DNA from 4 places in the Streptomyces sp. NPDC091279 genome. Region 2 is predicted to be linked to each of the others. Evidence: riboswitches for the same ligand, from Rfam matches in the RefSeq annotation. Region 2 holds a riboswitch; each other region holds the start of a gene.

Region 1 (3,496 bases), on a different contig from region 2:
TCCGTAGTGCTCGTCCGCGCTCGCCCCCCCTTTTTTCCCATCCGGCTTTCTCATCCGGTCGGCTCACCCCGGTCGCCGGGCGCGTTCCGGGCGGGAAACCTGGACGTACACCGGACACGTGGGAGACGAGCAGTGGGGCCTGGTGACCAGAGGGGCCCGGCGGGCGAGGGACGGCGGATCTCCTTCGCGCGTCGCTTCGCCCGCCTCCTCCCCCTCCTGCTGATCGCCGTCGGGTTCGTCTACGACTACTTCACCCCGCAGCAGTTCACCGCGTCCCCGCTCTTCGCCGCCGCGCCCCTGGTCGCCGCCCCCCTCTACAGCCGCCGAGGCACGGTCCTGACCGGCCTCGCCTCCGTCCTCGCCGTGTTCGTCATCCATCTGCGGCTCGGCGTCGTCCTGCACGCCGACTCCCTGACGGAACTGGCGACCGTGGCGACGGTGGTCGTCCTCGCCGTCCTCATTAACGTCCTCGTGCGCCGCAGCGACGCCCAGCTCGCCTCCCAGCGCGAGATCGCCGAGGCCGCCCAACGTGCCGTACTGCCCGAACCGGCCGAGCGGATCGGCGGGTTCGACATCGCCGCCCGCTACGAGGCCGCCCAGGCCGACGCGTCCATCGGCGGCGACCTCTACGCCGTTCAGGACACCCCGCACGGCGTCCGGCTGATCGTCGGGGACGTCCGCGGCAAGGGCATGGGCGCGGTGGCCGCCGTTGCCGTGCTGATCGGGGCGTTCCGGGAGGCCGCCGAGCAGGAGGTCACCCTCGAAGCGCTGGCGCAACGGCTGGAGCGGGCCCTCGCCAGGGAAGGCACCCGGCGGGACGCGCTGGACGCCTTCGAGGCGTTCACCACCGCCGTCCTCGTCGAACTCCCGCACGGCGACGGCATCGCCCGCATCGTCACCCGGGGCCACCCGCCGCCGCTGCTGCTCGGGACCGACGGCACCGTCCGCGCCCTGTCCCCTACGGAACATGCCCTACCGCTCGGGATGGGGGAGTTGGGGGGTGGGCCCGATCGCGCCGAGGAGGCCGAGTTCCCGAGCGGCGCGACCCTGCTCCTGTACACCGACGGGCTCTCGGAGGCCCGGGACGCGCACGGGGAGTTCTTCGACCCCGAGGCACGGCTCGCCGGGCGGGTGTTCGACAACCCCGGCCTGCTGCTCGGCGCCCTCGCCCAGGAGGTGCGTCAGTACACCGGGGGCGGCACGGCGGACGACATGGCGCTGCTCGCCGTTCGCCGTCCTTGAGAGGCACCACCCGCGTGGTCACCCGATGTGAGCGGGCGAACTCCCTCCGCATAACAAGTGACAAACGGTCAGCGCACGTGATGTTTGGGCAGGGAGGTCAACTCGCCCGTTTTTTGGCGCTCATGGGCCGTACGTCCGTGTCGAAAACGTTAATGATCAAGGGGAACAGCTTGGAATCACCGCCCCGGGTCTATTAACGTTCGATAACGCAGCGCGGTCGTCCCAGCCGTCACCAAGGCGGCTCCGTGCGCACGCGCCGAATCCCGTAAGGGAACCGGGGAACCACCAACTTGGGGTGAATCGCGCTTTTTCCGTCGTGTCCGCACGGCGGGTATACGCGCGTAGGAGACCTTCCTGCTCCGAACCCGTCAGCTAACCCGGTAGGCGAGAAGGAAGGAAGGAGTACGCCTAAGTGGCGTCCAACAGGCCTGCTCCGACGGCCCCGCCCATACCGGACCAGTACCCCGGCGAGAGCTTCGGCTTCGGCGGCCCCGGCCCCGACGAGGGCCCCTGGCAGGAGTGGAACCCCACCGCGGAATCCCTGGCTCCGGTCCGCGGCCGGCACCGGGTCGCCAAGCAGCGCGGCGGGGGACTCGCCCGCAGTTCGACGGTGCTCGGCGTCGGCGTCATCGCCGCGATGGGCGCGGGCGGCATGGCCAGCGCCAACACCGGCAAGCCGCCGGTCTCCATCTCGATGCCCGACCTGCCCTCCTCCGTGGGCGCCGTGTTCGACGACTCCGACGCCACGCCCGAGCAGGGCTCCGCCACCGCGCTCAGCTCGGTCGGCGTGACCTCGAAGGAGACCGTCCAGGGCACCCGGGACGCGGGCGAGGCGCTGCGCGACCGGATCATGGCGCAGGCCGAGAGCCAGCAGGGCCAGATCGACACCAAGGCGCAGGCCGCCGCCCAGGCCGCCGTGGCGAAGCAGGTCGCCGACGCCACCGCCAAGGCGGAGAAGGAGGCCGTCGCCAAGGCCGCCGCCGCGAAGAAGAAGGCCGATGCGGAGGCCGCGAAGAAGGCGGAGGCCGCGCGTCTGGCCACGCTGGCCAAGCAGTTCACGTTGCCGACCTCGTCGTACACGATCACCGGCACCTTCGGGCAGGCCGGCGCGATGTGGTCCTCCGGGTATCACACGGGCCTCGACTTCGCCGCCCCTACGGGCACCCTCATCAAGGCCATCCACAGCGGCACGATCACCGAGGCGGGCTGGGCCGGTTCCTACGGCTACCGCACGATCCTGACCCTGGACGACGGCACCGAGCTGTGGTTCTGCCACCAGTCCTCGATCAACGCGACCGTCGGCCAGAAGGTCTCCACCGGTGACGTCATCGGACGCGTCGGCGCGACCGGCAACGTGACCGGGCCGCACCTCCACCTGGAGGTCCACCCCGGCGGCCAGGCCACGGGCATCGACCCGATGACCTGGCTGCGCGGCAAGGGCCTCACCCCGTAGGACCGACCCGTACCCGTACCCGTACCCGTAGTTCTCGGGTACTACGGGGCGACCCGTACGCCTCGGGTACTACGGGTCAGCCCCTACGGATCAGCCCTTACGGGGTCAGCCCCTACGGGTCAGCCCGTACCTCTCCGGTAGGTCGGTGGTGGGGTGCGGGTGATCTTTGGGGGCGTGGCGGCACGGCGGTTGAATGGGAGCCTCCTGTAGGGGCGTTGATGGGGGACATGACTTCTCCGCGCAAGCTCGGCCCGTCCGACCTCACGGTCTTCCCCCTCTCCCTCGGCGGCAACGTCTTCGGCTGGACCGCCGACGAGGCCACCTCCTTCGCCGTGCTCGACGCCTACGCGGCGGCGGGCGGCAACTTCGTCGACACCGCCGACGCGTACTCGGCGTGGATCGAGGGCCACTCCGGCGGCGAGTCCGAGACCATCATCGGCAAGTGGATCGCGGCGCGCGGCAACCGTGACGACGTCGTCATCGCGACGAAGGTCAGCCAGCACCCCGACTTCAAGGGCCTGTCGGCCGCCAACATCAAGGCCGCCGCCGACGCCTCCCTGCGCCGCCTGGGCACCGACCACATCGACCTCTACTACACCCACTTCGACCAGCCCGAGGTGCCGGTCGAGGAGATCATCGGCGCGCTCGACGCACTCGTTCGGGCCGGGAAGGTGCGGCACATCGCCGCCTCCAACATCAGCGCCGAGCGGCTCCAGGAGTCCCTGGACCTCTCCGAGCGCGAGGGCCTCGCCCGGTACGTGGCCCTCCAACCGCACTACAACCTCGTCTCCCGCGACACCT
Region 2 (3,496 bases):
GGACGGGGCTGGCGGGAACCCGGTGGTCGTCCGGTTCGGAGCTGAGTGGGTGGGGCGTGCGATCCGTATTCTCTGATCATGGCCGCACCCCTCGCATATGCCCTCATCGCCACCGACCTGGACGGCACGTTGCTCCGAGGCGACGACACGCTGTCCGACCGGTCCCGTGCCTCGCTCACGCGGGTGGCGGCCGCCGGCGCCCGGCACCTGGTCGTGACGGGCCGGCCGGCGCCCAGAGTGCGCCCCCTCCTCGACGACCTGCACAGCAGGGGGCTCGCGGTGTGCGGGCAGGGCGCGCAGGTGTACGACGCCGGCGCGGACCGGCTGCTGTGGTCGGTCACGCTGGACCGGGAGTTGGCCGAGACCGCGCTCGGCAAGATCGAGGCGGAGGTCGGCCAGGTGTACGCGGCCGTGGACCAGGACGGCGTGAACGGCCTCACGCTCATCGAGCCCGGCTACCGCATGCCGCACCCGACGTTGCCCGCGGTGCGGGTCGAGCGCCGCGCCGACCTGTGGTGCGAGCCGATCAGCAAGGTGCTGCTGCGCCACCCGGACCTGTCCGACGACGAGTTGGCGGGGATCGCGAGGTCGGTCGTCGACTCCCTCGCCACCGTCACGATGTCGGGCCCCGGCACCGTCGAACTCCAGCCATGCGGCATCACGAAGGCGACCGGCCTCGCGCTGGCCGCCGAGCACCTGGGGCTCGGCCCGCACGAGACGATCGCCTTCGGTGACATGCCGAACGACATCCCGATGTTCGAGTGGGCGGCCCACGGCGTAGCCATGGCCAACGCCCACCCCGAACTCAAACGAGTAGCCGACGAGGTAACCCTCTCCAACGAGGAAGACGGCCTATCCCAAGTCCTAGACCGCCTCTTCCCCTAACGCGCCCTATAGGGGCGCGGGGCTGTGTCAATGTGCGGCTCCGCCGCGCGAGCGCGACCAGCCACAACGGCGCGTCAGCCGGCAACTCACCGGCCCGGCGCCCAGCCCCCCGCCCCTCGGGCGAAGGGTCTAGTACGCCCCGTACACGTTGTCGATCGACCCATACCGCTGCGCGGCGTAGTTGCACGCGGCAGTGATGTTGGCAACCGGGTCGTACGGGTCGTACGACGTCCCGGACACGTGGTACGCCGCGAACGTCGGGTCGATCACCTGGAGCAGCCCCTTGGACGGCGTCCCGGCCGCAGCGTTGGAGTCCCAGTTGTTGATGGCGTACGGGTTGCCGGACGACTCACGGATCACGTTGCGGTAGATGCCGTTGTACGTGCCCGGAATGCCCTTTTCTGCCATCACGGACAGCGAGGCCCGAATCCACCCGTCGAGGGTGTTGGAGTAGCCCAGCGAGGTCGCGGTGGCCACCGTCGGCGTGGCGGCGGACGCACTCGTCGCGCCGATGACCGGGAGGGCGAGCACGGCGGCCCCGGTACCGAGGACGGCCAGCTTGCGGGCGATGCGAGAGCGGCGGGGAGCGGTTGCGCGCATGGGGAAGTTCCTCTCCGTCGCCTGCGAGGTGAGCTGTCGGGTTCGGGCGGGAGCTGCCCGGTCGCGCGGCCGGTGGGCCGTGCGGCTTAACCCCGAGCCGTCCCGGGCGATGGCCCGGTCCGGCGACTTACCTGGTTCCCCCGCTCCTGCCGTGCGTGAGTCGTCTCGGTGAATGGATGTACGGGCGGCGGCAGGATTAGGCGTCCACCCGACAGGCCGGGAACGTATGCGAGAGCACATGTCCGGAACAAGTGCCGGATTCACACTTCACGACAGTTGACCTTGGTCTGGGCGTTTTAGGGCGCTTGATCCTTTGCGGTCGCCACGCTTCAACTCCCGTTGCGCACAAGTTCTGCACAAGAAACACAACGGCGCGCGGGACGGGTGTCCGCGCGCGCCGTGGCGTGAGTCAAGTCACGAGAATCATCAAGCAGGGTAAATCGGGCAATGAGCCCAACTCGGCGTCAACCGGCCGTGCGTGGAATCCGCTTCTCCCACGTCCGGTGGAAGACCATCTCGCCGCCCTCCGTGCAGACGACCTCGTCGGACGTGACGAAGTCGGTGGCGTCGCAGGTGATCTCCGAACGGGTGTGCACCGTGGCGTCCCAGCCCAGCTCGGGCCGGTGCAGCCGGATCGACCAGTCCGAGCGGGTCCGGGCCGACAGCGGGTCGTTCTCCTGGACGGTGTACGTCTCCAGCGCGTCCTCGGTGAACTCCAGGCCGTCGGGGTACACGCGCGTGCCGCCGTAGCGCGGGTCGACCTCCAGGCGCCACAGGCCCGCCGCGACGTCCCGCACGACCAGGCGCTCGGGGCGCGGCGCGTCGAGGGTGGCGGGGAAGTTCACGCCGAGCGGAGGCGACTGCTCCGGTTCCTCGAAGACGATCCCGGAGTCGCCCTCACGCGCGCGTACCGGCAGATCGAGGAAGCTGCCCGCCGGGTCCAGGGTGAGACCGGCCTCGGAGCCGGGCTGCGGCCAGATCCACGGCCAGTACGCGGACGACACGGCGAGCCGGATGCGGTGACCGGGCGGAAAGGCGTGCCCGATGCCGTTCAGCTCGAACTCCACGTCCTCGAACGCCCCCGGCGTCCACGCCACCGCCAGGTCCCGCCCCCGGCGCGCCGAGAGGTTCAGCACACCCCGCGTGACCAGCGTCGACGACCCGTCCGGAGCGACGTCGCAGACCCGGGCCACCACCTGCCCACGGGGCGCGTGCGAGGCCAGCCGCAGCCGTACCCGGGGCCGCCCGAGCACCCATGTCTCCTCGCCCACCGCGAACTCGAAGCACGCCGAGCGCGCGTCCTCCTCGCGCTGGTCGGGCGGCAGGTCGGCGTCGTTGCCGAACGGGAAGAACCGCCCGGCGTCCACGCCCGTGTGCTGCGGCGAGCGGACCAGCACCGGAGCACCCTCAAGGGCGTGCGGAACGGTCGTGACGTGCGGCGACGGCCAGGACGGCTCGCCCACCCAGCGTCCGGGCAGCGTGTCGTACACGGTCGCCGGAGGGTGCGAGTCGCTCACATAGGAGCGCAGCAGCGGCTCGGCCATGACGCCGTTGTCGGCGCCCTTGAGCCAGTGGTCCCACCAGCGCAGCGTCTCCTGGAGGAAGCCGATCGCCGGGCCGGGCGGCAGCCCCCGGTCCGGGTACTGGTGGGACCAGGGGCCGATCAGGCCGCGCACCCGGTCGGCCGGGAGCTGCTCGGCCAGCCGCAGCACCGTGTCGCGGTACGGGTCGTGCCAGCCGCCCACCGCCAGCACCCCGGCCCTGATCGCGCCGTAGTCCTCGCAGACGCTGCCGTGGCGCCAGTAGTCGTCCCGCGTCTGGTGGGCCAGCCAGGTGTGCGAGAACGGCTCCAGGGCCTCCAGACGCCTCAGCCACAGCTCCCGCCAGCCCTCGCCGAGGTACGCCGGGTCCGGCGGCCGGGAGGTGAACGCCAGCATCGTCGACGCCCACGCGTGCATGTCCACCGCGAGGACGGAACCTCCCATGTAGTGCACGTCGTTGTCATAGCGGT
Region 3 (3,496 bases), on a different contig from region 2:
GCTCGCCGGGCGCGTAGCCGGCTTCCTTGATCGCTTCGAGGATGAGGTCGAGGGCCTCGCGGTTGGAGCCGAGGTTCGGGGCGAAGCCGCCCTCGTCGCCGAGGCCGGTGGACAGGCCGCGGCCCTTCAGCACCTTCTTGAGGGTGTGGTAGACCTCGGTGCCCCAGCGCAGCGCCTCGGAGAAGGACTCCGCGCCGATCGGGGCGATCATGAACTCCTGGATGTCCACGTTGGAGTCGGCGTGCGAGCCGCCGTTCAGGATGTTCATCATCGGAACGGGCAGCAGGTGCGCGTTCGGGCCGCCCAGGTAGCGGAAGAGGGGGAGGTCGGACGCCTCGGAGGCGGCGTGCGCGACGGCGAGGGAGACGCCGAGGATGGCGTTGGCGCCGAGCGAGCCCTTGTTGTCGGTGGCGTCCAGGTCGAACATCGCCTGGTCGATCAGCCGCTGTTCGGTGGCGTCGTAGCCGACCAGCTCCGGGCCGATCTGCTCGATGACGGCGAGAACGGCCTTCTCGACGCCCTTGCCCTGGTAGCGGTTGGGGTCGCCGTCCCGCAGCTCGATGGCCTCGAAGGCACCGGTGGAGGCGCCGGACGGAACGGCGGCACGACCCGTGCTGCCGTCGTCGAGGCCGACCTCGACCTCGACCGTGGGGTTGCCTCGGGAGTCCAGGATTTCCCGGGCTACGACGACGTCGATGGACGGCACGAGCATCTCCTTCTTGGGATCTGAACGCGGTGCGCGGCACCGCGGTGGGTTCTGCGAGACCGAGCCTAACCGGCTCGGGGCGATCGGCCAGCCCGGTGGTCACCCCGGGAACGGAACCGAGAGCAAAATGTTTCTGAACGGAACAAAGAACGCGGCGTAAAAAGCCCCGCCCCGGTGCGTACGGGGGAACACGCACCGGGGCGGGGGGCTCGTGGGGGACGGGGGATGACCCTCACGAGGTCTTCATGGTGAGGTCCACGGATATGAGGGCCCTGTGGTTCAGCTGCGGTCTGCCTGTCCGTCGGTCCGGAGCGGACACCGGGGCGGATTTCGGGACAGACCCCGGAGCCGGTTCCAGGGCGGGCCTCGGGTGGACCCCGGGGCTGCTACTTGAGGTGCAGCTGCTGGCCCGGGTAGATGAGGTTCGCGTCGTCGAGGATGTCCTTGTTCAGCTCGAAGAGCTTCTTCCAGCCGCCGGTGACCTGGTGCTTCTCGGCGATCGAGCTGAGGGTGTCGCCCGCGGCGACCTTGTACTCGCCGTCGCCCTTCTTGACCTTCTTGCCGGTCGGGGTGGTGACGGTCTTCTTCGCGGCCGGGCGCTCGGCGGACCGGGAGGCGGCCTGCGAGTCGGACGAACGGGAGCTGCTGGAGCTGCTGGAGCTGCCCGAGTTGCTGGAGCTGTTCGAGCTGCTGGAGCCGCCGTCGTAGGTGGCGCCGGACAGGCCGGTGCCGCAGGTCGGCCAGGCACCCTTGCCCTGCGCCGCGAGAACCTTCTCGGCAACGGCTATCTGCTGGGCCTTGGAGGCCTGGTAGGCGCTCGCGGCGTACTGGGTGCCGCCGTACGCGGCCCAGGTGGACGGCGAGAACTGGAGGCCGCCGGAGTAACCGTTGGAGGTGTTGATCGACCAGTTGCCGCCGGACTCGCACTGGGCGACCGTGTCCCACTCGGAGGCGGTGGCGGCGGAGGCGTTGCCGGCCACCATCAGCGGGGCGGCGACGGCCGCGCCGGTGACACCGGCGATGGCGATGGCGCGGGTGGCCTTGGACGGACGACGGTGCTTGCCCTTGCCGGAAAACAGCATGGTTGATCCCCTCACCGACGCCTACGAGGTGAGCTGTCGGGTTCGGGCCGGATGAGTGCCCGGCCGCACCTCCCTGGAGAGGCGCGGCTTAACCCCAAGCCGCTCCGGTCAACTGCCCCGTGCGGCACTTACCTTGGGTCCCCCGCTCCTGCCTTCGGCGCTTGACGCGACGACTGTTCCCGGACGGCCGCTGGCAGGATTCGGCGTTGCGGCGCCGGGGCTCGTGGTGACGAGCGGTGTTGACCGTAGCCACGGAAACCCGGGAAATTCAAAGACGATCAGGGCTTCTGAGACTCATCCCACACTTTCACCAAACCGGACATTTAGCGGTGAAAGGTTCGCCAACTCCCGCTGTTTCTGACGGCTTTCGTCCCGTTTACGACGGGACTAGGACCCGACCGTGAGCGTCTGACCGGGAACGATGCGACTCGGGTCGGCGCCGATGTCCTTCTTGTTCAGGTCGTAGAGCGCACGCCATCCGCCGTCGAGCCCAAGGGAGTCGGCGATGGTCCCGAGGGTGTCGCCGGCCCGGACGGTGTAGCGGTCGGCGGCAACCGAACGGGTCCCGCTCTCCTCGGCGCTCTGCCCGCGGTGCTTGCCGGTGCCGGAGGCCGTCTTGGTGCCCGCGTCGCTGCCGCTGACGGCGCCGGTGTCGACGAGGCTCCAGGAACCGGCGCCCTGGCGGGAGTTGTCCGACGCGTCGCCGGTCGGGGACTCGGTCGGCGACTCGGTGGGGCTGGCGGGCGCCTTCTTCTCCGGGGAGGAGGCGGACGGCGTACCGGATATCCCCTTGCCGGCCGCGTCACCCTTGTCGCTCTGGTCGCCCTTGTCGTCCACCGAGGTGGAGGGCGAGGGGGAGGTGGCGGAGTCGCTGTCCGACGGGTCGGACGACGACGAGCTGTCCGAGTCGCTCGATCCGTCGCCGGAGGAGTTGGACAGGCCGGTGGAGCCGGAGCCGTCCGATGTGCCGGAGGCGTCGTCACCGAGGCCGGTGTCGATGTCCACCGACCCCGACTCCTGGGTCAGCCCCGAGGTGAGGCCGCAGGTGTGGAACGCGCCGACGCCCTGGTCCGCGAGAACCTTCTCGGCGACGGCGATCTGCTGGTTGCGGCTGGCCAGGTCGGGGCTGGACGCGAAGTCCAGGCCGCCGTAGGCCTCCCAGTCCTCCTGGGAGAGCTGGAGTCCGCCGTAGGAGCCGTTACCGGTGTTCTGGCTCCAGGAGCCGCCGGTCGCGCACTGGGCCACCTTGTCCCATGTGGTCCCGTCCGCCGCGCTCGCGCCCGAGGCGGCGAGGAGCGGGATGGCGATGGCGGTGCCCGTCACTCCGGCCGCGACGAGCAGGGCCGGGGCCTGACGGGGGCGACGGTGACGACCGTTCCCGGAGAGCATGCGGGTGCCTTTCGCGAGACAGCGGTTGCACGCGGCGCGAGATGCGAGGTGCATGTGCGGGGCACCGCGTTGATCCGTGAACGTATAGGCATACGAATGCCTGTCACAAGTTAATGCCGCGCAGATCACGTGAAGATCACAGACTTGAGGGTGTGTCAGGTTTAAGGTGCGGCTCCTTGGTAACGGGGCTGAACTGCACCGGAAGCGTGCGCAGTCCTCGCATGATGAGACCGCCGCGCCATCGCAGGTCGGCCGGGTCCGCGGCGAGTTCGAGGTCGGGCAGCCTGGTGAGGAGCGTGGCCAGCGCGGTCTGCCCCTC
Region 4 (3,496 bases), 180 kb from region 2:
CCCGGCCTTGGCGTCGCCCGCGTCGGTGAGGCGGTCTATCTCCTCGGCGACGAACTGCGCCTCGTCGTGCTCGGTGTCGGCGACGTACCCGGTGATGCGGGCGCCCGCACCGGCGTTGGTCCACAGGTTCTTGGGGCGGCGGGACTCGTTGCGCTCGATGACGGCGTTGGCGGCGGTGAGGATCGTCTGGGTGGAGCGGTAGTTCTGCTCCAGGAGGATCGTCGTCGCGTCCGGGTAGTCCTCCTCGAACTGGAGGATGTTGCGGATCGTCGCGCCCCGGAAGGCGTAGATCGACTGGTCGGCGTCGCCGACGACGCACAGTTCGGCGGGCGGCAGTTCGTGCTCGGCGAGCGGGACCGGCGGCACGTCGAGGGGCCGCTCGGCGCTGCCGACCAGCTCACGCACGAGCGCGTACTGGGCGTGGTTGGTGTCCTGGTACTCGTCGACGAGGACGTGCCGGAAACGGCGGCGGTAGTGCTCGGCGACGTCGGGGAAGGCGCGCAGCAGGTTGACCGTCGTCATGATCAGGTCGTCGAAGTCGAGGGCGTTCGCCTCGCGCAGCCGTGACTGGTACATGGCGTAGGCCTGCGCGAGGGTCTTCTCGAAACCGTCGGCGGCCTGCGCGGCGAAGTCCTCCTCGTCGATCAGCTCGTTCTTCAGGTTGGAGATCTTGGCGCTGAACGACTTCGGCGGGTAGCGCTTGGGGTCCAGGTCCAGGTCGCGGCAGACCAGGGCCATCAGGCGCTTGGAGTCGGCGGCGTCGTAGATCGAGAACGACGAGGTGAAGCCGAGCTTCTTGCTCTCCCGGCGCAGGATGCGCACGCACGCGCTGTGGAACGTCATCACCCACATGGCGTTCGCGCGCGGTCCGACGAGCTGCTCGACGCGCTCCTTCATCTCACCGGCGGCCTTGTTGGTGAAGGTGATCGCGAGGATCTGGCCCGGGTGCGCGTTCCGCTCGGCCAGGAGGTAGGCGATGCGGTGGGTGAGCACCCGGGTCTTGCCGGAACCGGCTCCGGCCACGATGAGCAGCGGGGTCCCGGCGTGGACGACGGCCTTCTTCTGGTTGTCGTTCAACCCGTCGACCAGGGCTGCGGCGTCCAGGACCGGACGCGGGGCGCCGTCGCGGTAGTGGGTGTCGCGGTCCGGGGGCGCGTCGAACTTCCCGCCGAACAGGTCGTCCGGAATCGACTCCGGGGCGTGCTCGTCCTCGGGTGGTGGCGGGGGTTCCTCGTCGTGCCCGCGGGGGGTCTGGAGGTTCGCCAGGAAGCTGTCGTCAAAGAGGCTGCTCATCGCTCTCCGAGTCTAGGCGGCCCCACTGACAGCCCGCCCCCGCCCTGAGAACATCCACCGCGCACGGACGTCCGGCCACGCCACCCGCGACCGCCCGTGACCAGGCGTTCACGTGCGGCGACCGACCCCCGCACACCTTCCCGAGGTCACGAAAACGTATCGGGCATATCGGCCATCAACCTTCACAGAGGCCACACGAGTTGGCTACCGTTCCGGCAAGGCCGCACGACCCTCTCCGGCGAACGTCGCCGGGCCGCGCGGCCGCCGCCGAGTCCGGGCCGCCGCCGCGCATCCGGAGCCGGGGACCCACACCGATCCCGGGGTGAATCGGTCCGCCCTCCCCTCGCGGGACGGGCACCGTAGGGCAACCCTTCCGAAGCACGCGCCCGAACCCGACAGCCGACTCGGTAGGCGGATATGGGAAGGAGTCGCCACTCTTGGCGTCGCACCGCAAGTCGCGCCCCTCGGGAGCACGCGCAGCAGGCATCCGCACCCCCGCCCTCGCCACGGCCGCCCTGACCTCCGTCGCCCTGCTGTCCCAGACGGCCGACGCCGCCCCCGCCCCCGACGGCAAGCCGAGCCTGGAGGAGGTCGAGAAGAAGGTCGACGACCTGTACCGGCAGGCCGAGTCGGCGACCGAGAAGTACAACGCGGCCAAGGAGCGGACCACCAAGCAGCGCAAGCGCGTCGACACGCTCCTCGACGACGTCGCCCGGCGCACCCAGAAGCTCAACTCCGCGCGGGAGGAGCTGGGTTCCTTCGCCGCGGCCCAGTACCGTTCCGGGGCCTCGACGCCGGACACGGCGACCTTCCTGCTCTCCGACACGCCGCAGGACTACTTCGACCAGACCCAGCTGATGAGCCGTCTGACCTCCCGCCAGAAGGGCGCGGTCGACGACTACGTCACCGAGCAGTCGGCGACCATGAAGAAGCGCCAGGAGGCCACCCGGAGCCTTGAGACGCTCACCGAGACCCAGAGCGACCTGCACACGGCCAAGGCCACCGTGCAGCAGAAACTCTCCGCCGCGCGCGCGATGCTGTCGAAGCTGACCGCCGAGGAGAAGGCGCGGCTCGCGGAGATCGAGCGGAAGAAGCAGGAGGCCGCCGCCGAGAAGGCCGCCGAACTCGCGAAGCAGCAGAAGGCGGAGCAGGCGGCCCGACAGGACACCCCTGACTCGTCGTCCTCGTCATCCTCGTCCGCCTCGTCGTCCCCTTCCGCCTCTTCCTCCTCCTCCGCCTCGGGCGACGCGTACTCCGTCAAGGCGGGGAAAGCGCTTGCGTTCGCCCGCGCGCAGGTCGGCAAGCCGTATGTCTGGGGTGCCACCGGACCCGGCTCCTACGACTGCTCCGGCCTCACGCAGGCCGCCTGGAAGGCCGCGGGCGTCACCCTCCCGCGCACCACCTACGACCAGGTGAACGCCGGAACGACCGTCCCCCTCGCCGACGCCCGCCCCGGTGACCTGATCTTCTTCTACGACGACGTCACCCACGTGGGCCTCTACATCGGCAACGGCATGATGATCCACGCCCCGAAGCCGGGCGCGTACGTCCGCGAGGAGTCCGTCTACTACGGCGGCGAGTCGATCATCCACAGCGTGGTCCGCCCGGCCTGAGCCGACACCGACCCGGCCGCACGCGCGCGTAGGCATCGACGGCACCCGCCGTCGCGGCACGCACGCGTACGGCCGTTTTGGCATATGCCCGGCCCGTGTCCGTGCGCCCGCGCCGCCCTGCGCGACCGTTTCCGCCCGCCCGCGCGTGCCCCGCGACCGCCGCGCCGGGTGCTCCCTAGCATCGGCCCATGTCCGCCCCTCACGGTCCCGCGTCCGGCTCCCTCTCCCCGCGCGCGTGGTGGGCACGCCGTTCGCCGGAGGCCGGGGCCGCCGTGCTGGCGACGGGCATCCTGTCGGTGGGGCTGCGGCTGACGGGGCACGAGGTGCTGTCGCTGATCGCCCTGGTGCTCGCGTGCGGGGCGTGGCTGGTGCTGGCCGCGCGCTTCGTCACGGGGCTGCTGTGGGACCGGGCGCGATGGATGGCGGCGGCCCGGGTGCCGGGGGCCCTGACGGCCGTCGCGGCGACCGCCGTTCTCGGCACCCGCTTCTCCGACCTGGGCCGGCATCTCCTCGCCGACGCGCTGCTGGCGCTGGCCGCCGCCCTGTGGCCGGCGCTGCTGATCGACGTCGTACGGCACTGGCGGCGGCGC

The links. A riboswitch is a leader RNA that binds a small molecule or an ion and turns the genes downstream of it on or off. The one in region 2 is predicted to bind cyclic di-AMP.
Region 1: another riboswitch for cyclic di-AMP. It lies ahead of ACIQOU_RS30480 (M23 family metallopeptidase); the one in region 2 lies ahead of ACIQOU_RS21360 (transglycosylase SLT domain-containing protein).
Region 3: another riboswitch for cyclic di-AMP. It lies ahead of ACIQOU_RS18165 (transglycosylase family protein); the one in region 2 lies ahead of ACIQOU_RS21360 (transglycosylase SLT domain-containing protein).
Region 4: another riboswitch for cyclic di-AMP. It lies ahead of ACIQOU_RS22215 (NlpC/P60 family protein); the one in region 2 lies ahead of ACIQOU_RS21360 (transglycosylase SLT domain-containing protein).

Annotation. Positions count from the first base shown of each region.
Region 1 covers NZ_JBIVVA010000013.1:201,482-204,977, forward strand. The annotation lists gene ACIQOU_RS30475 (PP2C family protein-serine/threonine phosphatase) at 133-1,242, shown strand; cyclic di-AMP (ydaO/yuaA leader) riboswitch at 1,487-1,644, shown strand; gene ACIQOU_RS30480 (M23 family metallopeptidase) at 1,655-2,695, shown strand; gene ACIQOU_RS30485 (aldo/keto reductase) at 2,923-3,496, shown strand, end outside.
Region 2 covers NZ_JBIVVA010000008.1:167,271-170,766, forward strand. The annotation lists gene ACIQOU_RS21355 (HAD family hydrolase) at 79-885, shown strand; gene ACIQOU_RS21360 (transglycosylase SLT domain-containing protein) at 1,015-1,485, opposite strand; cyclic di-AMP (ydaO/yuaA leader) riboswitch at 1,489-1,666, opposite strand; gene ACIQOU_RS21365 (CocE/NonD family hydrolase) at 1,950-3,496, opposite strand, start outside.
Region 3 covers NZ_JBIVVA010000006.1:422,372-425,867, reverse strand. The annotation lists gene eno (phosphopyruvate hydratase) at 1-706, opposite strand, end outside; gene ACIQOU_RS18165 (transglycosylase family protein) at 1,093-1,788, opposite strand; cyclic di-AMP (ydaO/yuaA leader) riboswitch at 1,792-1,958, opposite strand; gene ACIQOU_RS18160 (transglycosylase family protein) at 2,176-3,177, opposite strand; gene ACIQOU_RS18155 (cytochrome P450) at 3,314-3,496, opposite strand, start outside.
Region 4 covers NZ_JBIVVA010000008.1:348,101-351,596, reverse strand. The annotation lists gene pcrA (DNA helicase PcrA) at 1-1,293, opposite strand, end outside; cyclic di-AMP (ydaO/yuaA leader) riboswitch at 1,566-1,722, shown strand; gene ACIQOU_RS22215 (NlpC/P60 family protein) at 1,731-2,906, shown strand; gene ACIQOU_RS22210 (tellurite resistance/C4-dicarboxylate transporter family protein) at 3,095-3,496, shown strand, end outside.